2 regions of the Pontibacter sp. YIM B11418 genome follow, and region 2 is predicted to be linked to the other one. Evidence: riboswitches for the same ligand, from Rfam matches in the RefSeq annotation. Region 2 holds a riboswitch; the other holds the start of a gene.
What was found. A riboswitch is a leader RNA that binds a small molecule or an ion and turns the genes downstream of it on or off. The one in region 2 is predicted to bind cobalamin.

Region 1 (12,190 bases), on a different contig from region 2:
GACAACATGCGCAGTAACAACGTGGTGTGGAAAAACACAGGAGCAACCTTGATTGACCTCGGTGATGGTATCCTGAATGTGGAGTTTCACACCAAAATGAACACCATCGGTGGCGATGTGATCATGGCGCTGAACAAAGGTATAGAGCTTGCCGAGAAGGATTTCCGTGGGATGGTAGTGAGTAACCAGGGTGCCAATTTCTCTGCCGGTGCCAACGTGGGACTTATCTATATGTATGCGCTGGATCAGGATTATGATGAACTAAACATGATCATCCGCCAGTTCCAGAACACGATGATGCGCATGCGCTACTCTGCTATACCTGTAGTAGGCGCGCCGCACGGCCTTACGCTGGGTGGTGGTTGTGAACTCAACCTGCATTGCGATCACGTGCAGGCTGCCGCTGAGACTTACATGGGTCTGGTGGAGTTTGGCGTAGGCCTTATACCTGGCGGCGGTGGTACCAAAGAAATGACGCTCCGCGCAGCCGAGATGTACGAAGACGGCGACATTGAGTACAACACGCTCAAAAATATCTACCTGAACATAGGTATGGCCAAGGTGTCAACTTCAGCGAAAGAGGCCTTCGATCTGGGCTTTATGCGACAAGGCGATGCCATTACTCTCAACAGCAACCGGCTGATCGCAGACGCAAAGGCGCAGGCCATTCGTCTGGCGGAGGCAGGGTATACGCAGCCGGCTAAAAAGACCAACATCAAGGTACAGGGTAAAGGCGCTTTAGGTATGTTCCTGACGGGAGCTAACGCCATGGTGAGCGGACGCTACATTTCGGAGCATGACCAAAAAATATCGCACAAACTGGCCTACGTGATGTGCGGCGGCGATCTGTCGGCCCCGACCGAGGTGAGTGAGCAATACCTGCTGGATCTGGAGCGCGAAGCTTTCCTGTCGCTGACTGGCGAGCGCAAAACACTTGAGCGTATCCAAAGCATCCTGACCACGGGCAAGCCGCTGAGAAATTAAGTTTAGTATAAACTATAAAGAGCATCAAAATGAACAACGCATATATCGTAGCCGGATTTCGTAGCGCAGTAGGCAAAGCCGGGCGCGGGGGCTTCCGGTTCACCAGACCCGATGACCTGGCCGCTGACGTTATCAAACATCTTTTGGCTTCAGTGCCTGCCCTTGACCCGGAGCGCGTAGATGACCTAATTGTGGGTAATGCCGTGCCGGAAGCGGAGCAAGGCCTGCAGATCGGCCGTATGGTGTCTTTACTGGCGCTGCCGATGTCGGTATCCGGTATGACTGTGAACCGCTACTGCGGATCGGGTGTCGAGACCATCGCTATTGCCAGCAACCGCATCGCGGCAGGTATGGCCGACTGTATTATTGCGGGCGGTACCGAGTCGATGTCGATGGTGCCGACGGCGGGTTGGAAGACTGTGCCGAACTACAACATCTCGAAAAACAACCCTGATTGGTACCTGAGCATGGGCCTGACAGCGGAGGCAGTGGCCGCCGACTACAGTGTTTCACGTGAAGACCAGGATGAATTTGCTTTTAACTCGCACCAGAAAGCAATAAACGCCATCAAAAACGGCTACTTCAAAGACCAGATCGTGCCGATCACGGTAGAGGAAACTTATGTGGACGAGAACGGCAAGAAGAAAACCCGGTCTTATGTAGTAGATACGGACGAAGGCCCTCGCGCTGATACGTCTATGGAGGCGCTGGCACGTCTGAAGCCTGTGTTTGCTGCTGGTGGTTCGGTAACGGCTGGCAACTCGTCTCAAACCTCAGACGGAGCGGCTTTTGTGGTCGTGATGAGCGAGCGTATGGTGAAGGAGCTGAACCTGGAGCCAATAGCACGCCTGGTAAGCTACGGCACTGGCGGTGTGGATCCACGCATTATGGGTATGGGTCCGATCGCCGCCGTTCCGAAAGCCCTGAAAATGGCTGGCATGACCCTCAACGACATCGACCTGATCGAGATGAACGAGGCCTTCGCGGCTCAGTCTATCGCCGTCATGCGCCATCTGGAGTTCGATCCAGCCAAACTGAACATCAACGGTGGTGCTATTGCCTTGGGTCACCCGCTTGGTTGCTCTGGTGCCAAGCTGAGCGTGCAGCTCTTTAGTGACCTGCGCCGCACAGGTGGCAAGCATGGCATTGTGACAGCCTGCGTTGGCGGCGGTCAGGGTGTAGCCGGCATCTATGAATTACTCAAATAACTTGACAAAAGACTATTTGACAAAGGACATAAGATGAAGCATAATTTCAGGGAACTAAAAGTATGGCAGGAGGCCATAGCTATTGCGAAAGAAGTATACTTTCAATCTAGAAAGTTCCCTGATTACGAAAAGTATGCACTAACAAGCCAGATTAATCGCGCTGTTGTATCTATTGCCTCAAACATTGCAGAAGGCTCAGCTCGAAGTACAAACAAAGACTTTCGAAATTTTCTAGGTATAGCTTTAGGATCAGCTTACGAGGTGGAAACACAATTAATATTGTCGAAAGAGTTTGGCTACCTGTCCGAAGATAGTCTTAATGGTTTGCTCAAGTTGCTTCATAGTCTTGAGAAGAAGATTAGTAATCTACAGGATCGACTTAAAGATTGAATATTTATGGATAAAGAGTCTTTTGTCCTTTGTCAAAAAATCAAAAAATCTAAATACCATGGAAACCCAAAATAAAGCAACTACCGTACGCGGTGGTGAATTTTTGATCAAAGAAACGAATCCGCAGGACGTGTTTATACCTGCCGAGTTTAGCGAGGAGCAACGCATGATGGCGCAGACCTGTCTGGACTTTGTGCGCGAAGAAGTGAACCCGCTACTCGAGCGCCTCGACAACCACGAAGAAGGTCTGATGGAAGGCCTGATGAAAAAAGCTGGAGAGCTTGGACTGTTTGCTGTATCCATGCCGGAGCAGTACGGTGGTCTGAACATGGACTTTAACACTTCGCTTCTTGTAACAGAATCAGTAGGTGGTGGACACTCCTTCCCGGTGGCTTTTGCGGCACACACAGGTATAGGTATGCTGCCAATCCTGTACTTCGGTACAGATGAGCAGAAAGCGAATTATCTGCCGAAATTGACTTCAGGCGAATGGGCGGCAGCTTATTGCCTCACTGAGCCGGGTTCTGGTTCTGACGCCCTGGCAGCCAAAACCAAAGCTGTATTGAACGAAGCCGGTACGCATTATATCCTGAACGGTCAGAAAATGTGGATCACAAACGCTGGCTTTGCCGATGTGTTTATTGTGTTTGCGCAGGTAGACGGCGACAAGTTCACAGGCTTCATTGTAGAGAAAAACTACCCGGGACTGAGCCTTGGCAACGAGGAGCACAAGATGGGTATCAAAGGTTCTTCTACGCGCCAGGTGTTCCTGTCGGACTGCGAAGTGCCGAAAGAGAACGTGTTGGGTGAGATCGGCAAAGGTCACCTGATCGCTTTCAACATCCTGAACATTGGTCGTATCAAACTTTGCGCTGCTACCTTGGGAGCCGCTAAAAAAGTGGCAGACCTGTCGGTGAAATATGCTAACGAGCGCCAGCAGTTCAAATTGCCAATCTCTAAATTTGGAGCTATACGCTACAAACTGGCAGAGCAGGCCATCCGCATCTATGCTGTGGAGTCAGCTCTATACCGCTGCGGTATGGACATCTATCGCAAAGAGCAGGAGTTGCTGGCTGCCGGCAAAGGCGAGAACGAAGCCATGCTGGGAGCAGCCCGCGAATTTGCCGTGGAGTGTGCCATCCTGAAAGTAGAAGGTTCTGAAGTACTGGACTACGTGGTGGACGAAGGCGTGCAGATCTACGGTGGCTACGGCTTCTCAGCCGACTACCCAATGGACCGCGCCTACCGCGATTCACGCATCAACCGCATCTTTGAGGGCACCAACGAGATCAACCGCATGCTTACCGTAGACATGATCCTGAAAAAGGCTATGAACGGCGAGTTAGATTTGATGGGACCTGCGCAAAACGTGCAAAACGAACTGATGGCTATACCTGATTTCGGTGAGGAAGAAGAAGGCCTGTTTGCTGCAGAGCACAAAGCGATCCGTAACCTGAAGAAAGCGATCTTGATGGTGGCGGGTACGGCAGTGCAAAAGTACATGAACTCATTGGCCAAAGAGCAGGAAATCTTGATGAACATCGCCGATATGGCTATCAAAACTTACGTGGCGGAGTCAACACTGCTGCGTGTAGAGAAACTGGTAGGTATGAAAGGTGAGGATGCCGTGGCCAATCAGATCGACATTGTGCGCGTGACCGTGAACGATGCCGTGGATACTGCCTTCCTGGCCGGTAAAGACGCTATTGCCTCTATGGTGGAGGGTGACGAGCAGCGCCTGTTGTTCATGGGCCTGAAGCGCTTCACCAAGAAAGACCTCTACAATACCAAAGAAGCCCGCCGCCGCATTGCAGCTTCTATGATCGAGGCAAACGAATTTGTGTACTAGATTCTGACAAATCTATAGTTTAAGAAAGGCTGTCTCCGTAGGGGGCAGCCTTTTTGTTTAATTGGGTTACCTTCTGGTGACTTAATGATTAATCGTGCGTAAACATACCCGAATACCGAAGCATTAATATAATCAGAGCATATGGGGGTAGCATGCCTTATTCCATGTTATAACGAACAGGACCGCATTGCGGCAGTATTAGATGTGGTGACCAATGTAAATGGCATACAGCAGGTAATATGTGTGGATGACGGGTCTTCTGACAGCACGGCTACCATGGTAAGGCAGCAATGGCCAAGTGTACAGGTCATACGCCTCAGCCAGAACCGGGGAAAGGCCGCTGCCATACAGTATGGACTCCAGTTTGTGCAGCACGAGCAGGTGCTCCTGATGGACGCCGATCTGCAGGAGTTAGATGGTACTGAGCTTGAAAAGGCCATTCATGCCTTTCAAAATACTACAAAAGTCGATATGCTCATCCTGCGCCGTATCCGGTCGCCCTGGTTTGTGCGCTGGTATCGCAGCGATATATTGCTGTCAGGCGAGCGGCTCTTGCGGCGGAGTGATCTGGAGGAGGTGCTGGCCCAACCCGTGGCACGTTACCAACTGGAGGTCGCCATTAACCGCTATATGATCAAGCGACGCAAACGGGTGCGCTGGATTCCCTGGTCAGCCATGAACACCTACAAAGTAGACAAGCTTGGAGTGCTGGAGGGTTCCCGGAGGGAGTTTAAGATGTATGTTGAGATCGTGGACTATGTGGGTTTTGTGCACATGCTGGTGCAGCTTAGCTCCTTCACCCGGAAGCTCAAAAAGCAAAAAAGCACGACCAAAGAGTGGTCGCGCTTCCTGTCAGGTATAAGAGTGTCTTGATTACTTGATCTGCAAACGACGTAGTTGCAGGCTATTCGCTTTTTTGGATGGCCGCACCACCGTTACCAGATCTCGCTCTGAAAGCCAGGTCGTGAAATCCTTTACATAGGCGATGTTCTTATCGTTTGCTACATTCAGACCGGCGGCTTTTGGCGCTTCCGCTTTGCCAGTGTTGGTGTCAATGCGGCGCAGGTATAGGTCATACTTGCCGTCCAGTTCTTCCAGGGTGAGCAGGTTCAGTGTGTTGCCCGTCAGGTGATAGCGGTACGATATACCTGTAAAAGCTTCGTCAGCCGGGGCCTTCTGGTTTTTCATCAGCACAGAGCTCCAGGCTGTGCCCATAAACTGGTCGTAGGCAAAAAGGTGGATCTCTTTGGCATAGTAAGGAGAGTTCTCGCCACCTTCCATGTATTTTTTCTCGGCCAGCACAATCAGCTTTTCCTCCGGCGTCAGGATCAGGTCAGTCAGGTAGATATCTTCCAGGCGACTGGCTTTTGCTCCACCGCTTTGGTCCAGCTTGTTTACACTGGCCAGGTATTCTGGCGTAAACCGGAATTCCTCCGCAAACACCATGTCTTCGTTTTCAAAATCAAATTTTACGGCTTTCAGGCTGTAATACTCGCCTGTTTTCTCATCGGCCGTGAGCACCACGCCATATATATTTCCGTTGGGCTGCAAAGCATACTTACTGTCCATGATGTAGACCTTCTTGCCGTCGAACATGCCACCTACCAGCACCGACATACCTTTGGCAACCGGCGATTTGAGGGTATACTGTCGCACGGTCAGTCGCTCCATGTTTTCAGAAATCAGGCTGATGAACTGATCGCCGGCATCGTTGACGGTCACCTCGGCCGACACAATGCCGCGCAGGTCGCTCAGGTTGTATTTCGTGTCTTTTAATTTCTGAAGTTTGCCGTCGTACAGGCTACCGCTTATACCTTGCACCACCTGGTTGCCCGTCACATTAAAGCGATAAGCCAGGATTTTGGTGCCATCCGGCGACAGAGCTACACCTGCTTTGCGGGCATCAGCGGGAGCTTCGAGCAACAGCACCGGTTTGTCTTTCTGGCCATTCCGCAGGTCTATTCGGTGCGCATACAGCACCTGGTTGCCCTTTTCATCGTGACGGTGCGTTACCACCAGTGCCGCTTCCTCGTTTTTGGCAAAAGCCTCCAGTGTTTCTTCGGCAGCAAGTGGTATCGCAGTTGACCAGGCTTTTTTGAGTGTGGCACTGTAGCGCTCTATAGCATATTCGCCGGGTTTATTTCGACTGAGGATCACAAAACCGTCAGCCTCCAGCGGAAGCGTCTTGCTACTGATGCTTTGGTTATACTGGTCTTCTGCGTTATCAGGAAGGTAAGTGAAAGGTATGGCGGCTTTCCTGCCCTGTGCAGTGGCATCTGTAGAGGCCAAAAGCACCACCAGCAAAAGGAACGGCAAAAAATGAAGTGTTTTCAAGGTATAAGTTTTAGAAATTTCAGTGAGCAAAATGTTCTGCGTCAGGTATAGACAGGTCGAATATAGGATAAAATTGTTTCTCGTGGAACCAGCACAAACAAAACCTTTAACGCAAATTACCTAAAAACAGGTATAGCCTGCCTTAACGCTGAAGTTCACTCTCCAATACAGACACTGGTTGTTTCTTATCGTCGATGGCGACAAACGTAAAGCTGCCGTGGATGGCCTTTAGCCGCACATCAGAGTACATCTCTTCAATGTAGATCTCCACTTCCACCTTCAGGCTGGTGTTTCCTACGCGCTTTACCTGCCCGATCAGTTCGATAATGGTGCCTGCAGGTATAGGCTGGGTAAAATCTATTCTGTCTGACGATACAGTAACTACTCGTTTGCGGCAAAAGCGGGTAGCCGTGATAAAAGCTACTTCATCCATCAGTTGCATGGCTGTGCCCAGTTGCATGGCTGTGCCGCCAAACAGGGTGTCGTAGTGGTTGGTAGTGTTCGGGAAAACGGCCTTGAATATGCGAGTCTCCGATTGGGCAATGCGTTCTTGTAAATTCATAAAAGTATAATTTTAAAGATAAGGTATACGTATGCACTGCTGACCGCTGCAAGGATTGTAGCCCGGAAAGGAGGTATAGGAAAGATGAAACAAGTCTCCAGCATAGTCGTGTGGCTTTGTATGCTGGCGCTGTAGAATGGCGGAAAGGAAAGGCTACGACTCTTTTAAGCCAGGCCGGCTATAGGAGTCGGGTAATTTCTCAGACCACAGGCTTCAGGCGCGAAAGCATGCGTAAAGTTATTTGGGGCAAGTCTCCTGGCTTATAACCTGGCTGCCATCCTTCTCATCCTCTTCCGGACAATGGATAATTTGAGACAGCCAATTAGGTGTTATTTACAGTTGCGCGTCAGCCCGTGATTTTCACACGGTTCCTTTTTAAACCTCAGCTTATACCTGGCCGAGGTGCCTCCAAACGTTGTAAAGATAGAAATTTTTAACTGATACGGCTCCAGTTAACCGTATTTACGCTCAGCGATTTGATGTGCCGCATGATGTTCTGGTTTTGTGGCTGCTCCAGCTGAGGATCCTCATTGAGCACACGTTGCGCGGCCGCACGCGCCTCCTGAAGAATGGGGGCGTCTTTGGCGAGGTCGGCGATGAGAAGGTCGAGCACACCGCTTTGCTGCGTGCCCATCAGGTCGCCCGGTCCGCGCAGTTTCAGGTCGATGTCGGCAATCTCGAAGCCATTGTTAGTGCGCACCATCGTCTCCAGTCGGGTCTTGCTGTCTTTGCTCAGCTTATACCCGGTCATCAGGATACAGTAGCTCTGCTCCGCGCCACGTCCCACACGGCCCCGCAGCTGGTGCAGCTGCGACAGACCGAAGCGCTCTGCGCTCTCGATGATCATCACCGAGGCATTCGGCACGTTCACACCCACTTCGATTACGGTAGTGGCTACCATGATCTGCGTCTCGTTTTTGACAAAGCGCTGCATCTCGTAGTCTTTGTCCTGCGCCTTCAGTTTGCCGTGCACCATGCTCACCTGGTACTCCGGAAAAGCCCGCCGAACACTCTCGTAGCCATCCATCAGGTCCTTGTAGTCCATGCCTTCCGACTCCTCGATGAGCGGGTACACGATGTATACCTGACGGCCCAGCTTGATCTGGTCACGCACGAACTGGAACACCTTCAAGCGGTGGGAGTCGAAGCGGTGCACAGTCACGATCTCCTTACGGCCCGCCGGCATCTCATCGATCACCGACACATCCAAATCGCCGTAGAGCGTCATGGCCAGGGTACGGGGTATAGGGGTGGCTGTCATCACGAGCACATGCGGAATGATGCGCGGGTTTTTGCGCCACAGCCTGGAGCGCTGCTCCACCCCGAAACGGTGCTGCTCATCCACAATGCAAAGGCCCAGGTTCTGGAACTGTACCACGTCCTCCAGCAGTGCATGCGTACCCACGATCATCTTCATTTCGCCGGAGCGCAGCTGCTCGTGCAGCACTTTACGGTCTTTGGTCTTGGTGGAGCCGGTGAGCTTACCGATGTTTATACCTAGCCGGTCCGCAAATGCCTTGAGGCCGGTGTAATGCTGATCCGCCAGAATTTCGGTTGGGGCCATCAGCACCGACTGCGCTCCGTTGTCGGCCGCGATAAGCATGGTGATGAAAGCGACGATCGTTTTGCCCGAGCCTACGTCGCCTTGCAGCAAGCGGTTCATTTGCTTGCCGGCCGTCAAGTCTTTGTGTATTTCCTTGATGACCCGCTTCTGCGCATTGGTCAGGTCGAAGGTCATATGGTTTTTGTAGAACTCCGTAACAGTCGGCACCTGCCTGAACACCTGTCCGGCCAGATCGGCACGACGCACCGTTTTCTGACGCAGCAGACGCAACTGAATGTAAAAGAGCTCTTCGAACTTGAGGCGAAATTTGGCTGCATTATACTTCTCCACTGACTGCGGAAAGTGAATGTTGATCAGCGCATCCCGCTTGCTCATCAGGCGGTAATGGTCTATCAGTTCCGGCGAAAACGTTTCGTGTATGTTCGGCTCCGCCACCTTCAGCAGCAGCTCCATCATGCGGGCAATCACTTTGCTCTCTACCCGGAAGGCCTTCAGCTTCTCGGTGGTGTTATATACCGGTTGCAGAAAGGAGGCAGTCTGTTTTTCCTCGCCCAGTTCCTCCAGCTCGGGATGCGCCATGCTCCACTTGCCGTTGAACTGCGTGGGTTTGCCAAACACAATGTAGTCGGTGTGGTTTTTCAGCGTCTTCTGCATCCACTTCACCCCCTTAAACCAAACCAGCTCCATCTCGCTGCCGTCCTCGTCCACGAGTGTAGCGGCCAGGCGCTGCTTGCGGCCTTCTCCCAGCACCTCCTTGCCCCGCACACGCCCGCGCACCTGCACATAAGGCATGCTCTCGTCCAGTTCGGCTATTTTGTAGAACTGGGTGCGGTCGAGGTAACGGAAAGGGTAGTGCTGGATGAGATCGCCGTAGGTATAGATGTTGAGCTCCTTCTGCAGCAGCTCGGCACGCTGCGGCCCCACGCCTTTCAGAAATTCGATCTTGGTATGGAAGAAGTTGTTCAAGGGTGTCCGCTCAGGTTAGGTAAATAAGGTATAGCAGGTATACCTGACAAAAATAAGCAAAAGCCCCGACAGGTGTAAATGCTGGCGGGGCTTTATGTGTTGTGAATAGTGGCAGTATGTATAAAAGTCTGTATAACTCGGCCCAATCGAATTGTGCGCTTTGCTCAGAATTCGTAGTATGTTGCATTGAAACTGCCATTCGAGATCTCCACCAATTCGCCTGTTGTGGAGTTATGGGCTTTAAAATGGAACGTACCGGAAATTGTTCTTTTATATCGATCGATTGAGGAGATGGATAAAGACCCAGTACGCATCTTGTCCGTGCGAAAATCCATGTTCGTATCTTGGGTGTAATAGCCAGCATTGAAATGCTCACCAAGTTCATAATCCCTTACTCTGATGCCATTGATCGTATCACTTACGCTAACCAGGAGATAGGTAGAGCCATTCTGAGCGCTAAACCAGAATCTGTTTCCGTTATCCGTCAGAGTAAATGACAACGAATTCGTCTTAAATCCACTGCTCGGCCACCATTTTTTACCGTTTATCTTGACGCAGAATGATTCATCACAGAAGCTGTCCTTGGAGCAGGAAAGCAGGCCTACAAGAAGTATCAGAAAGTATAGCTTGTTCTTCATATGTAACTGTCGTGTTTCATGCCGTGAGCTCTGTAACCATTGATAAGAGTAAAGCCAATAAGTAGTGCGTTTAAAACGTGCCTACATCAAAGCGGCCATTGGTTACCGTCACCGTGTCCTGCCCGTGCACGGCCTTGAAAGTGAAGATGCCCGACACAATTTTGTTAACTGTATCTGCCCTGGTGATGATGACCTTTCCCGTATACCTGCTATTGGTCATGAGCAGCTTGCCTGGCACTTGATAGGCCCCGTGGTTGTGAGGTTGTACTAGCTCACCGCCGATTGGTTTCGTAGTTGTGTTTAGCAGATACTCCCCTGGCTGCGTTACATTTCGCAAATAAAAATGCAAACTGGTCTTATTTTTCCTGTAAGCGCTTATGAACACATTATTCCGGGTTTCATCAAAGGATCTTGATGCCAGATACCCACCTTCCACCGGTTTTGGAGCCTGAAAGCCTTTACCACCGTTGGCTACCCAGGCCTTGCCGTTAACGATAGCCCCCATGGTGTCGGCGCCCGTTTGGGTGGCATCGGGCAGCAGTTTCAGCTCGTCCTTTTTGCAGGCCGCAAACAGCAGCGGCAAGAGCAGTAGCATAAGTTTGGAACGTAGTTTCACAGCAGAAGTAGTGGGTGGTATGCTAAATATAGTGAATATCAGTTTGTTATACCTGAGCCATTGAGTTTTTTCGTGCCAGAAAAGCTATTCCAAATGGGCATTGACCATCCGAACTGAACATAAACAAAAAAAGACCGCAGGTATACCCACGGTCTTTTGTTCTTTGTCACAAAGTCTTTTGTCAAATAAACCTACTTCTTATCCTTAAATTCCAGCGTGTTCAGCATATGCACAATATCTTTCTTTACATACTCAATCACAGGAGCCAGTGAGTCGTTCTGAGTAGCGGTTCTGAAATAGAGCGCTCCCCGGAAGAAGTGCGTGGTCGTATCGGTTACATAGAACTGGAACTGGCTTGGAATTTCGCCTTCCAGCTCAAATACCGAAGCAATATCTCCTTGTGGTGTCCGAACCTCTGTTTCCTCAATTGAATAAGCCTTTATCTGGTGTTTGCCTGTCAGTTTGCGGGCATCTTCGATCAGGTTATTCAGCATTTTCGGATCGTTATTGATGGCCTTATAAGTCAGCTGCACATTGGCTCCCAGGCTTGGATAGATGATGTTAATCCAGTGTGGCTGCGCTATCATGGAGGAGTCTGGGCGGATCTTGGCGTGCTTCGAATACTCAAAGGTATAGGGGTGCTCATCCTGCAACGGCTGGTAAGCCACGGCTGGCAGATCGATGCGGTTGTAGCCTTTTGGCTTTGGGGTGTACTCGGCGTTACAGCTAGCTACGGCCAGGGCCATACCTGACCACAGGGCCATTTGCAGTTTAGCCGACTTTATGATAGTGCTCTTTTTTGCTTGCGACATTAATCTTGACTCGTTTTACACGCTTATTGTCCGCCGACTCCACCGTAAAGTAGTAGCGGCCGTACGACACTTCTTCGCCCACAAAAGGGATGCGACCAAAGAGGGCCAGCATCAGGCCCGCCACCGTTTCGTGCTCGCTCTTTACCTCGTTAAAGGCATCAAACGGAACCTCTGTGATCTTACAAAAGTCGTGCAGCGATGTTTTACCGTCAAATATAAAGGTATTTTCGTCGAGTTGTGAGTAAATGATCTCGTCCCCTTCGTCAA
Region 2 (12,190 bases):
GATGTTACAAACGATCGCCTTATCTTTCAGGCTGCGGAAATGCTGCTCAGATATGATGTCTTTGTTACCAGTAGCTGTCACCACAATATCAGCTTCTTTCACGGCATCGACCATACGCTTCACCGCAAAGCCGTCCATGGCAGCCTGCAGCGCGCAAATCGGATCGATTTCGGTTACGATCACGCGGGCACCGGCACCACGCAATGAAGCGGCAGAACCTTTTCCAACGTCACCGTAGCCAGCTACAACCGCTACTTTACCAGCCATCATCACATCCGTAGCACGACGGATCGCATCTACCAACGACTCTTTGCAACCATACTTGTTATCAAACTTCGACTTGGTTACCGAGTCGTTCACATTAATGGCAGGCATTGGCAGTGTACCATTCTTCACGCGCTCATACAGGCGGTGAACACCGGTAGTCGTTTCTTCAGAAAGGCCTTTAATGCCATCGGCCAGTTCAGGGTACTTGTCCAGCACCATGTTGGTCAGGTCACCGCCGTCGTCCAGGATCATGTTGAGTGGCTTGCGGTCTTCACCGAAGAAGAGCGTCTGCTCGATGCACCAGTCAAACTCCTCAGCAGTCATACCTTTCCAAGCGTAAACCGAGATACCGGCAGCGGCAATGGCAGCGGCGGCATGGTCCTGCGTAGAGAAAATGTTGCACGAAGACCATGTCACCTCAGCGCCCAGTTCCACCAGCGTCTCGATCAGCACGGCAGTCTGGATGGTCATGTGCAGACAGCCGGCAATGCGGGCACCCGCCAGCGGCTTGCTTGGGCCATACTCCTGACGGATTGCCATCAGGCCAGGCATCTCTGCCTCAGCCAGTCTGATCTCTTTGCGGCCCCACTCGGCCAGCGAAATATCTTTTACCTTGTACTTTAGTTGCGTATCAATCATGTTGTAATATTTTCTTAAGGAAGCACAAAATTATAAAATTTCTCTGTCATCTTCAACACCAGATAAGTATACGGCTGAAAGTCAAACAGTTTTAAATACAGAGGCCCGTGCCAATGGCACAGGCCTCTTGTAGGTATGTCTCCTTCGCAGTTATCGGTTCGTAATGATCTCGGCGCCAAGGGTGTTCGTGTTGCTTGCCGGAGGGGCCACAAAACCTCTGGCAAAAATGGTATAGATACGACCAGCGGCCAGCTGCACGTTTGGTACGGTCAGCACTACTGTTTGAGTACCGGCCAGGCGCACTTCCAGGTTATAAGAGGCGGCATCAACAGGCGTGAAGTCGGTTGCGCTCTTAAAGGCCCGGTTGCCGAACAGCACAGGTCCGTTGGTCACGGCCACGTCCACGGCAGGCGCGTCAGGCGACAGGTGCACAAAGCGCACGTGCGCTTTGCCGGCGGCAGGGGTATCCAGGTCGTCTTCCAGCACCAAAGGTTCAATGGCGCTTAGCGTGTTGATTGCGAACACGGAGTAGCTCTCGTTTCTTTCCAGGTCCAGGTTAGCGTCTATCACGGTTGTGCTAGTACCTGCAGCATTTACCTTCACATTACGTCGGCCTGCCTGCACTTCGAGGTAGCCGGTGTTGTTCGGGAAAGTAAGGGCAGCTGTGTTTACCTTGCTATTATCCACCAACAGGTCGACGCCAGGAGCGTCAGGAGAGGCATGCACCACCATTACATTGGAGGTTTCGATCATAGCGTTGTCATCGTCGTCGTCATCATCGCAGCTTGTCAGCACCATTGCCGGCAGCACGGCCAGCAGCATGATTTTCATCCATTTCTTCATAGTAATCCGATAAATTATTTGTTAAAGATTTCTTTTAGCTGTGATTAGAACCAGCAGGTATAAGGATTGTTTGCGACCACTCGATTTTTATGAAAAAAAACGGGGCTGATTAAATTTGTACCTTTGCAGCGCACCATGAAGCACTATACTCCGGAAGAGAAAGATTTTATACAGCAGCACCAGCACCGCAACCCCGCCGAACTGATGCTGCAGGCAGGCCGTTACCCGCAGCTGCCGGTCGCTGACCTGGTCAAACAGATCCAGGCTCGGCAAAAAGCTACTGACAAACTGCCGACCTGGGTAGCGCATCCGGATGTGGTGTTTCCAACAGCGATGTCGGTAGAGCAGACTTCCTCGGAGCCTGCAGCGGCTTTTAAAGCCTCGCTGGTGGAGGGCAAACTACTAGTTGACCTGACAGGCGGTTTTGGAGTGGACAGTTTCTTTTTTGCAAAGCAGTTTGAGCAGGTGGTGCATGTGGAGCAGAACAGCGAGCTTTCGGAGATAGCCGCCTATAATTTTAAATTGCTAGGTGCTGCTAATATAGAGGCTGTGAATACTACCGCTGAAGATTTCCTGCAAAGCTTTACCGGCCATGCTGATGTGCTATACCTGGATCCGGCACGGCGTGGCGAAAGACAGGAGAAAGTACACCTGCTGAAAGACTGTGAACCGGATGTGCTGCGGCTGCTTCCGGTGCTGTTTGCAAAGGCGGACGCGGTACTGCTCAAGACTTCCCCTATGCTGGACATAGAACTGGCGCTGGAGCAACTGGGCGCCGTCGTGCAGGTATGGGTGATCGCGCTGCACAACGAATGCAAGGAAGTGCTATACCTGCTACAACCCCAGGCAACTGCTAACCCCGAGCGCCACGCGGTCAACCTGCTACCCGACGGCAGTATACAGAAGCTTACCTTTACCAAAGAGCAGGAAGAACAGACAACCGTCTCCTTTGCCGACCCGAAGGCATATCTCTACGAGCCCAACTCTGCTATACTTAAATCCGGAGCTTACCGCAGTGTGGCCAGTCAGTTTGGCCTTTATAAGCTTCACCCTAACAGTCACCTCTATACCTCCGATCAGCTTATACCTGATTTTCCGGGCCGGGCGTTTGTCTGCCAGGGTATAGGACGCTATAATAAAAAAGAGATCCTGGCCAGGCTGCCGCAAAGCAAGGCCAACATAACGGTTCGCAATTTTCTGGAGTCGGTGGCTGATATTCGAAAAAAGACAGGTATAAAAGAAGGTGGCGAAGACTATCTTTTCTTTACAACAGATATGCACCAAAAGCCTTTGGTGATCTATTGCCGCAAAGCGACGCTCCCTTCGAGCTAATTTTTTTCATACTAATTTCGACCGCTTTAGTTTTCTCCTCTCTTTGCATAGTCCAATCCTATTTTTGGCCAACCCTACTTGTTTAGCCCATCAACAGGTTCATTCACAATCACATACACCCTCTGTTATACTTGCATAACGCTATATACCCATACTAGTTACAGTCGGTTTTATTGCTATACATGTCACAATTCCGATTCGCTTAAATTGCTAACCGTTAGAAACTTAACTCGTAAAAATGAGAGTCTCGTCTGAGAAGGAGGCACTATGTTCAACTTAAATACACGAAAGCTATGAAACGTAATAATGAGGAAAACCAGAATCAGAATATGAAACGTGGTAATGAGGACAACCTGAATCAGGGTCAGAATCAGAATCGTAATCAGAACCAACCAAGAAACGAATCCGGTGAGTTTGAGAGCACTTCACGTTCTCAGAACAATCCTTCGGGACAGAGCAATCAGGGTTCGCAGGCAAGAAGCAGCAACCAGGGCCAGGGCTGGCACGGTGATTCACAAGGTCACGCAGAGGCCGGTCGACAGAGCCATAAGAACGACAGCTCTTCGTCTTCGAGCAGCAACTCTTCACAGAGTGGCCAGACTCAGGCCAGAAGTGGCAACCAGTCACAGGCCAGGAGCAGCAGTCAGTCTCAGGGCAGCAGCCAGAACCAAGGCAAAGGCTGGCACGGTGACTCTGAGGGACATGCAGAAGCAGGACGCCAGAGCAACAAGAACAACAGCAACTCAGGCTCCAGCAACGATAATTCCTAATAATATAGTTTAGCTGCATATAATACAGAGAAGCCCGTGGCAAATGCTGCGGGCTTCTCTGTTGGCTTAAACCAGTGCTACCAGGCTGCGTAAACCAGGTATAGAAGACACAAGTTGTAACCGTACTAAAATTTGAATGCTATGAAAAACGAGAAAGAAAACAAAAACATGCCGAAGAACCAGCAATCCAGCACAGGCAAGTCTGGCTCTAAGAAGGACATCGGCAATGACCTGCACAAAGACGCAGTGGGCAAAATGGGCTCCAACAACCCAACGCCACAAGCCCGCACCGACAACGAGCAGAAGAACCAAGGGCAGTAGAACCATAAACAGAACGATATTCTGTATATTAGGCCAGCCACAGCAGTTGTATGTTGTGGCTGGCCATTTCGTATCTATACCTGCTACATCTCCCGAACAATGACTGCATACGAACAACACGCTATACATGAACTCAGAAACTGGCAACATGAAATGCGCGGCAGACCTTCGCTGGTAAATAAGCTGGCGAAGCGTATGCAGGACAAGATTAACAGCTACATTCCGGAGAAGGTGCATCAGGCTATCACGGCCACCATAAAGCAGATGGTGCGGGCCGTACTCTTTGGGTCTGAGCTTACCACCAGAAAGCCTTATCCCTTTTCTTCTCTGCAGCTAACCGAATCCATCGTGCTGGAACGCATCAATTTCTATAGAAAGGCAGCTGCCGCAGAAGGAGGTATTACCGGAGCAGGCGGCTTTCTGTTAGGTATAGCGGACTTCCCGCTCCTGCTGGGCCTGAAGCTAAAATTGCTTTTTGAGATAGCTGCACTCTACGGCTATTCTGCCGATGATTACCGGGAGCGCGTATACCTCCTCCACATTTTTCAGCTTGCCTTTAGCAGCCAGGAGCGCCGCCGGGAGGTATACCTACAGATCGAGCACTGGCAGCAGCAGGCACAGCACCTTCCCGAAGACATCCACCAATTTGATTGGCGCACGTTTCAGCAGGAGTACCGCGACCACATCGACCTGGCTAAAATGGCACAGCTCATACCTATTGTAGGAGCGCCGATCGGAGCTGTGGTTAATTACCGGCTCATCAACAAACTAGGCACAACTGCCATGAACGCTTACCGCATGCGGTGGCTGGAAGAGAAAAAGCAGCTACACCGTTAGGCTCCCATCCTCGTACTTTGTATAAGTGGTTCAGGTAAAATCTGCTTGCCACACCATGCAAAACCAAAGAGATGAATAGCGTTACGATTCTAGAGTTTCCGTCTAACCTTGGGCTGAAAGAGCCTTCGCAGGGGCAAGAGCCGGGTGTCAGGAAACTCCCGGAATGGCTGCGCCAGCATCATTTTCATCAGTTAATCGCACCAGAAGCTACTCGGGTACTTCCCCCTCCTCCCTACCGCATGCACCACGACCCGGAATCGGCGGTGCTGAATGCAGATGCGCTTGCACAATATGCTCAAGAAGAAGCGAAGCTCTTAAATGAGGTATTGTCTGAACAGAAATTTCCTTTGATTCTGGGCGGGGACTGCAGTATTCTGATTGGAAGTGCACTGGCCTTAAAGCAAAGAGGTACCTATGCGCTTTTTTACCTAGACGGGCATACAGACTTTATTGAACCACCACAATCCGGTACCGGAGGCGCCGGAGGTATGGCAGCAGCCCTTGCAGTCGGCCGAGGCCCTAAGAAGCTTACTGACATTCAGGGGCATTCTCCTTACATACAGGAGGAATATGTTTGGTGTGTGGGCAACCGTGAGTACGATGACGAATATGAGCAAATAATACGAGACTCACAGGCTACTTATTTCACCTTGGATTTACTTCGTGAGACAAGTATAGACAAGTGCGTAAGCTCTTTCCTGAACATGGTAGACATCAATAACCTAGACGGCTTCTGGATTCACCTGGATGTAGACGTCCTGGATGACAAGGTCATGCCTGCCGTTGACTCCCGGACTGCCGGTGGGCTAAGCTACGAAGAGTTTGACCGTATCCTATACCTGCTTTTATCCAGTCCGAAAGCCACCGGAATAGAAATTACTATTCTGGACCCTGACCTGGATTCGGGCGGAAAGTATACGAAACTGTTTGTCCAACATTTTACAGATACCTTCCAGAAAGCCCGTACAGCAAAGTAAAACTACTTCTTCCGGCTCACCCATTTGTTTCCTTTCAGCCAGAAGCGCCAGGGCAGCAGCGCATCTTCGCCGGCATAATCTATACCTATGCGGGGGCCAATGGCTATACCTTCGGCAGGTAAGTCTATACCTTTGTCTTCTATCCAGATGGTGTCGCCGGTGAGGGGAGCGCCGTAGTGGCTGCGGTTTATGCCTAAGGCGATGCTGAGCACGCCTGGTCCAGCGGTTAGGTTGGGCTTGATGGTATTCATGTTGCGGCGCAGCAGCATTTCTTCTATACCTTCTATTGGTTGGATGGCGCGCACCAGCACGGCGTCGGCGCTTCCTTCTACGTTAGTGATGATGTTGAACAGGTTGTAGATGCCGTACACTAGGTATACATAGGCCACGCCGCCTTCGTAGTACATAATTTCGGTGCGTTGTGTCCGGCGGTTCATGTGGGCATGGCAGGCCTTGTCGTTTGTACCAGAGTAAGCCTCCGTTTCTACGATCATGCCGCCGGTGAGGATGCCATCGTGGTTCGTGTAGAGATACTTCCCCAGCAGGTCCTGGGCCACTTGCACGACATCCGGCCGGGTATAAAAGTCTTTATCGAGTTTCACTTATGAATGAGTAAGGATGAATAACTACTAATTGATCGTTCCTGATGATTACTGAAGAACGGTAAAACAGTTGTAAGCTGGAGGAGAAAACACCCTCGCCTATAGCCAGCAGGCTGACTTTTACCCGTACCTGCCTGGCCTTCCCTAATTATTCCAACACACTTCATCTATCATTCAGCATTAATCACTAGCTTTGCCTTCAGATTGGTGGCCTTGTTATATCCAACGCAAGGCCTTAAAAGGGAAATAGGTGAAATACCTATGCTGTTCCCGCAACTGTAATCTTCTTAAAAAGGGTAGCCAAAACCACCGCCACTGTGCCGCACAACGCATGGGAAGGCTGGCTGACCTGAAGAGAGCCAGGAGACCTGCCAGTTCGACCAAAATTGTCGTATGCTTTCGGGTAAAAAGCTGCACGGCCTTCGCTATACCTGCGCGCGCTGTTCCTGCCCTACCTGCCTGCATGCTTCGGGATTTAAGCAAGCGTATACGTGGCAAAGTTTCACTACCGTCTTATATCGTACCTGGCCCTTTCGCTAGGTATAACTTCACCCGCTTTTGCGCAGCAGGATACTACGTTGTACCACCTGCGCACTGTCGAGATCTTTGGTAAGCCCGCTGAGGTTTTTGCCTCTGGCAGCCGCGTGAGCACCCTCGACAGCAGTTACATCCGCACCTACGCCTCCGGCTCTATTGCCGACGCTTTGCAGGCCCGCACACCGGTATTTCTGAAAACGAACGGACCGAGCGGAATTTCCACTCCCTCCTTCCGGGGCACCAGCGCCACACATACCGCCGTACTCTGGAACGGACTCAACATCAGTCAGCCTGCTTTGGGGCAGAATGATATGTCCTTGTTGCCTCTGAGCAGTATCGGGAGCATTGCGGTACAACACGGTGCGGCAGGTGCTACCTATGGCAGCGGAGCGATTGGTGGGGCTGTTTTACTTAACTCTCTAACACAACAAGAGCCAGGTTTTGGTGCGGAAATATCCCAGGAGGTCGGCAGTTTTGGGCGCTACTTCTCCAGTGCCAGCGCCCGTTATAGTGGCCAGAAGGTATCTGTTGCTTTAGGTAGCTATTACCTGGCGGCAGAGAACGACTTTTCTTTCCGGGATTATGGTCGCATCGGGGCACCTACCCGTCGGCAGGACCAGGCAGAGGTGGCACAGCATGGTTTTACGCAGGATGTAAGCTGGCAACTCTCTCCCAATACCCGACTGGCTTTACACGGCTGGTATACCTATGCCGATCGCGAAGTGCCGCCAGCCCTGGGAGCTGCCAACACCAACGCCAAACAACTCGACCGCAACCTGCGCCTGATGACAGAGCTTAACCACAGCAGCAACTGGGGCGAAACCTCCGTGAAAGCAGCCGTCTTCAACGATTATCTCCGCTACACCGACAACAGCAATAACTCCCTCACCGACATCAATACCTACCAGGTGCAGGCCGAGCAGACCTATACCTATGCCCGCAGCTGGAGTTTGCGGGGCGGCCTTAACCTGCAGCATTTCGAGGCCGATGTGCAAGGCTATGGCAGACAGGTAACTGAAGACCGCGTCTCTGCTTTCCTGCTTTTCCGCTACGACCCAAGCAAGCGACTCGACCTGAGCCTGAATCTGCGCCAGGCTTTTGTGAAAGGCTATAATCCTATTCCTGCACCTACGCTGGGTGCCAACTGGCTGCTGCTGGAGCAAAGCGAGCACCAGCTATACCTGAAGGGCAACCTATCGGGCAGCTACCGGGTGCCGACGCTGAACGAGCGCTTCTGGCAGCCGGGTGGCAATCCGGACATCAAACCGGAGCAGGGCTGGAGTTACGAAACCGGTCTGCGCCACCGCTATACCTTAGGCACTCTAAAATTGGAGTCAGAACTTTCGGTTTACCGCATGCTCGTGGACAACTGGATACAGTGGATGCCTGTCACGTCCAGCTACTGGTCCCCCCGCAACCTGCAGAAAGTGCGCTCCCAAGGTATAGAACTCAGCAGCCGCGCTACCACTACTCTCGGCGATTGGCGACTTGCAGCTACAGGTGCTTATACCTATACCTCTTCTGAGCAGGTGAAAGCGTACGAAGGAACCCAGGAATTGAACAGGCAACTCGCCCACGTGCCGCTGCATAAAGTACAGTTGGGTGCCGAACTCTCCTTCCGCACCTGGACAATACTCGGCAACCTGACGCATACCGGACTTCGCTATACCGACAACAGCAATGCCGGCAGCCTGCCGGGCTATACCTTGCTCAACCTCGCAGTACATAAAAAATTCAACCTTGGTCAGTATCAGTTTGTCGCTTCGGTGCGCAGCGATAATGTGACCAACCATACCTATACCGTGCTCGAAAATGTACCGATGCCACCCCGCAGCCTGACAGCCGGCTTACGCTTTGTTATACCTTAATTTCATATCCATACCTTTCAACAACATGAAAAAAATTACCCGTTTACGCAGCTATTTACTATCCGCGGCTTTTGCCTTGAGCGCAGTTGCTTTTACTAGCTGTGACGATGATAATACTACTGGCCCAACCGGAGAATATGCCCGCAACGGAGTGCTCATTTCCAACGAAGGCGCCATGACCAAATCGAATGCTTCGGTGAGTTTCTACAGCCATGACAGCAAATCAGTGGAAAACGAATCGTTCAAGAAAGTGAATGCCCCGCTTGTGTTGGGTGATGTGTTGCAGCACATGACACAACAGGGCGACCGGCTATACCTGGTGATGAATAACAGTGGCAAGGTGGTCGTAACCAATGCCCAGACCCTGAAGGCCGAAGGCGAGATTACCGGACTGGAAGCTCCCCGCTATTTTGCTGCCTTGAACGATGACAAGGCTTACGTAACCGAGTGGTTGGGTTATGACCCCGCTACTTATGTATATGGCAACGGTCGTGTGGCCGTAATTGACCTGAAAACGCTGACTGTGACCAAAACCATTACGGTTGGCGTGCAGCCGGAACAGCTTGTAATAGCTGGTAGTAAACTATATGTAGCGAACAACGGCGGAAATACCGTAACGGTCATCAACACCGCGACAGATGCCATCGAAACCGAAATTACAGTAAACGATGGCCCCAACAGCCTGGCCCTGGACCGTAACAATGTGCTTTGGGTGAGCAGCCAGGGTATAAAAGCCTACGATCCAGTTGACTGGTCGGTGAGTGAAGAGAGCAGCACGCCTGGCTCCCTTGCTAAAATCAACACGACCAGCAACTCTGTAGTGGCTACGCTTACCTTCAGCCAAAACGCACCGGCTCCGGGCAAACTCACACCAAACCTGAACAGCGATAAACTCTACTATGTGTTCAACAACAAGGTATGGGTACAGGATGTGAACGCGACTTCACTGGCTTCTCAACCGCTCATTGACCGGGGCACTTATGTAGCTTATGGCTTCAATGGGTTGGGTGTGGAACCTGCAAGCGGCACCATTTACGCCGGCAAAGCAACCGACTACGCCTCCAACGGCTGGGTAGTGCGCTACAATCCGCAGAGCGGCGCTGCTGTAGATTCCTTCCGGGTAGGTATAGCACCAAACGGGTTTCTATTCCGGTAAAAATTCCCTTTCCTGAAAAGCACGATGCCCGGCACTCACTAACAGAGCGCCGGGCATCGTGCTTTTATACCTGAGCCAGCTTACTGATTTGGATTCGGCTTCAGGTCCTTGTCGTAGCGTTTCTTACGGTCACCTTCCTGGTTGTAGGCGCTGTCGCCGATGGCGGTACCTTCACGGCCTTCGTAAATGTCCTCGTAATTTTCGGTGGTATCATTGTCCATGCTGCTGCGGTCCATTTCTTCGGTGCGTTCATAATCGCTGCGTTCCGTGTTTGTCTCGCCGGGGTCGGTGCCCGTGTTACAGGATGCCATACCTATACCTAGCAATACGCCCAGCACAGCAGCCGTTGTCTTTATCGATTTCATAGTTCTTCTGTTTTAGATTTTCAAAGTGCCATACCGCCTCAGGGTATAGCTCTTTAATGTACGACCTCCCCACAATTAGAGTTAAAAAAAGCTACATCAGCCAGGTTTCGACGTATGACATAGCATACCAGAACTTGAAAACATGATGAACGGTAAAAGTAAGTCGGATCAGGAGAAGAGCACCAAAGAGATGTCGTCGGACACGAAAAAAGTAGCGGCCGAAAAGCAAACGCCGCCGCCGCAGGGCACAGGCGCAAATGATCCGCGCCATACCAAGGATGATAGCTCGGACGCCGAAGCACAAAAAGGCCACGCCTGATGATGCAGTAAGCCGGCTATACCTTAACTTTGCGGCTATACCTGGTCTGCCATGAAAAAGAAATTTTTGAACCCGGCGCTCAAGCGCAAGCTGGTGGTCATTTCCCTGCTGTGCCTACTCATAGCCTCCGCCCTGCAACTCTATACCTTCGGCTTTGCCGATAACTTCTTTATAAACTGGCTTCGTATGTTTGTGGTGCTGTTTGTGCTGGTGGCAGGTACCGTGCTAGCCATTGTGCCCGGCGCAAATTACCTTGTCAATAAAACGTCGCAGTTGCTCAGTTAGGCGTTGCTATACCTTACATGACAGTCATAAGTAATGTATAGACCCTACGAAGAAATATTTAAGAGAAAGCCTGACTTCAGGGTCACGTATACCATTTTTTCACAAGAAGAAGGAGGAAGGTATAATCTCCTAAATCAAGGGATAAGGTGGGACTTCTGGTATGAACATCCAGCACATCCTAAAGGAATGCTTTTCATGATTTACCCAGAATTCGAAGATTTTAATGGGAATATAGTTACTGACCCTACTTTGACAATATCCAAGTATGGAACTGCAAGGATGTGGATTTTAGCAGATGTAAAGACTGAATATCATAGAAACAAAATAAAAGCCGGCACCCGCGGGTTTTTCATGGAAGGCAATAAAAAGGTTGGAGAATGTGAAGTAATAGAATTGATAAATCTGAAATAGAACTTTGTCTGCCTCACATAAGGTATACACGAAACAAACAAAAAGCCCGCGATAACACCGCGGGCCTTTTGTTTTAGGGAACAATTGAAACACTTACACCATCACTAGCCATTGCTCCAGGTTTTCATGTTTTCACAGCTTAAAACCCTGGCTTTAACGCCCAGAAGCATTCAACTATAGATGATAATAATGCAAATATAAGTATATAAAAATAGATTTATATAATTTAATACTGCCTTAGTGCAGAATTATTCAAGCTTTTTTTAAAACCCTGTATAACCTCCTCATTCCCAATACCTCCATACTGAACCCTGTGTGTGGCAGAACTGTTAACCTGACAACATCTGTTTAGAAAGCGCTACAGAATCAGTAGTTTTGTAGTCCGCGCCCTGTGGGGCGTTTGTTATTTTAAGATTCCCGAGACTTGAAGAAGCCCACCATACTGCTCATCACACCGCCGCTCACGCAGCTCAACACGCCATACCCTGCCACTGCCTACATCAAAGGCTTTCTCGCAGGTCAGGGTTACTCTGTTACCCAAGCCGATTTTGGCATTGAGCTGGTATTGCGCATGTTCACCCGAAATGGTTTGTCAAGAATTTTCCAGGCGGTGGAAGCAGGCGATTTCGAGTTGTCGGACAACAGCCTACGCATCCTGCGG

Region 1: it holds a riboswitch for cobalamin, as region 2 does, so the genes downstream of both, AC4QZR_RS18260 (acyl-CoA thioesterase) here and AC4QZR_RS02780 (TonB-dependent receptor plug domain-containing protein) in region 2, are expected to answer to the same signal.

Annotation. Positions count from the first base shown of each region.
Region 1 covers NZ_JCAEMH010000008.1:54,759-66,948, reverse strand. The annotation lists gene AC4QZR_RS18290 (3-hydroxyacyl-CoA dehydrogenase/enoyl-CoA hydratase family protein) at 1-984, shown strand, start outside; gene AC4QZR_RS18285 (thiolase family protein) at 1,014-2,192, shown strand; gene AC4QZR_RS18280 (four helix bundle protein) at 2,226-2,582, shown strand; gene AC4QZR_RS18275 (acyl-CoA dehydrogenase FadE) at 2,641-4,431, shown strand; gene AC4QZR_RS18270 (glycosyltransferase family 2 protein) at 4,573-5,304, shown strand; gene AC4QZR_RS18265 (hypothetical protein) at 5,305-6,765, opposite strand; gene AC4QZR_RS18260 (acyl-CoA thioesterase) at 6,908-7,327, opposite strand; cobalamin riboswitch at 7,556-7,752, opposite strand; gene recG (ATP-dependent DNA helicase RecG) at 7,761-9,857, opposite strand; gene AC4QZR_RS18250 (Riean_0653 family protein) at 10,022-10,495, opposite strand; gene AC4QZR_RS18245 (Riean_0653 family protein) at 10,566-11,090, opposite strand; gene gldD (gliding motility lipoprotein GldD) at 11,303-11,875, opposite strand; gene gldE (gliding motility-associated protein GldE) at 11,883-12,190, opposite strand, start outside.
Region 2 covers NZ_JCAEMH010000001.1:611,250-623,439, forward strand. The annotation lists gene ahcY (adenosylhomocysteinase) at 1-906, opposite strand, end outside; gene AC4QZR_RS02745 (DUF4397 domain-containing protein) at 1,057-1,749, opposite strand; gene AC4QZR_RS02750 (THUMP-like domain-containing protein) at 1,885-3,081, shown strand; gene AC4QZR_RS02755 (hypothetical protein) at 3,375-3,851, shown strand; gene AC4QZR_RS02760 (hypothetical protein) at 3,993-4,172, shown strand; gene AC4QZR_RS02765 (EcsC family protein) at 4,272-5,009, shown strand; gene AC4QZR_RS02770 (arginase family protein) at 5,081-5,986, shown strand; gene AC4QZR_RS02775 (DNA-3-methyladenine glycosylase) at 5,989-6,588, opposite strand; cobalamin riboswitch at 6,777-6,978, shown strand; gene AC4QZR_RS02780 (TonB-dependent receptor plug domain-containing protein) at 7,080-8,993, shown strand; gene AC4QZR_RS02785 (YncE family protein) at 9,019-10,149, shown strand; gene AC4QZR_RS02790 (hypothetical protein) at 10,230-10,514, opposite strand; gene AC4QZR_RS02795 (hypothetical protein) at 10,657-10,833, shown strand; gene AC4QZR_RS02800 (DUF2798 domain-containing protein) at 10,885-11,118, shown strand; gene AC4QZR_RS02805 (hypothetical protein) at 11,152-11,529, shown strand; gene AC4QZR_RS02810 (B12-binding domain-containing radical SAM protein) at 11,954-12,190, shown strand, end outside.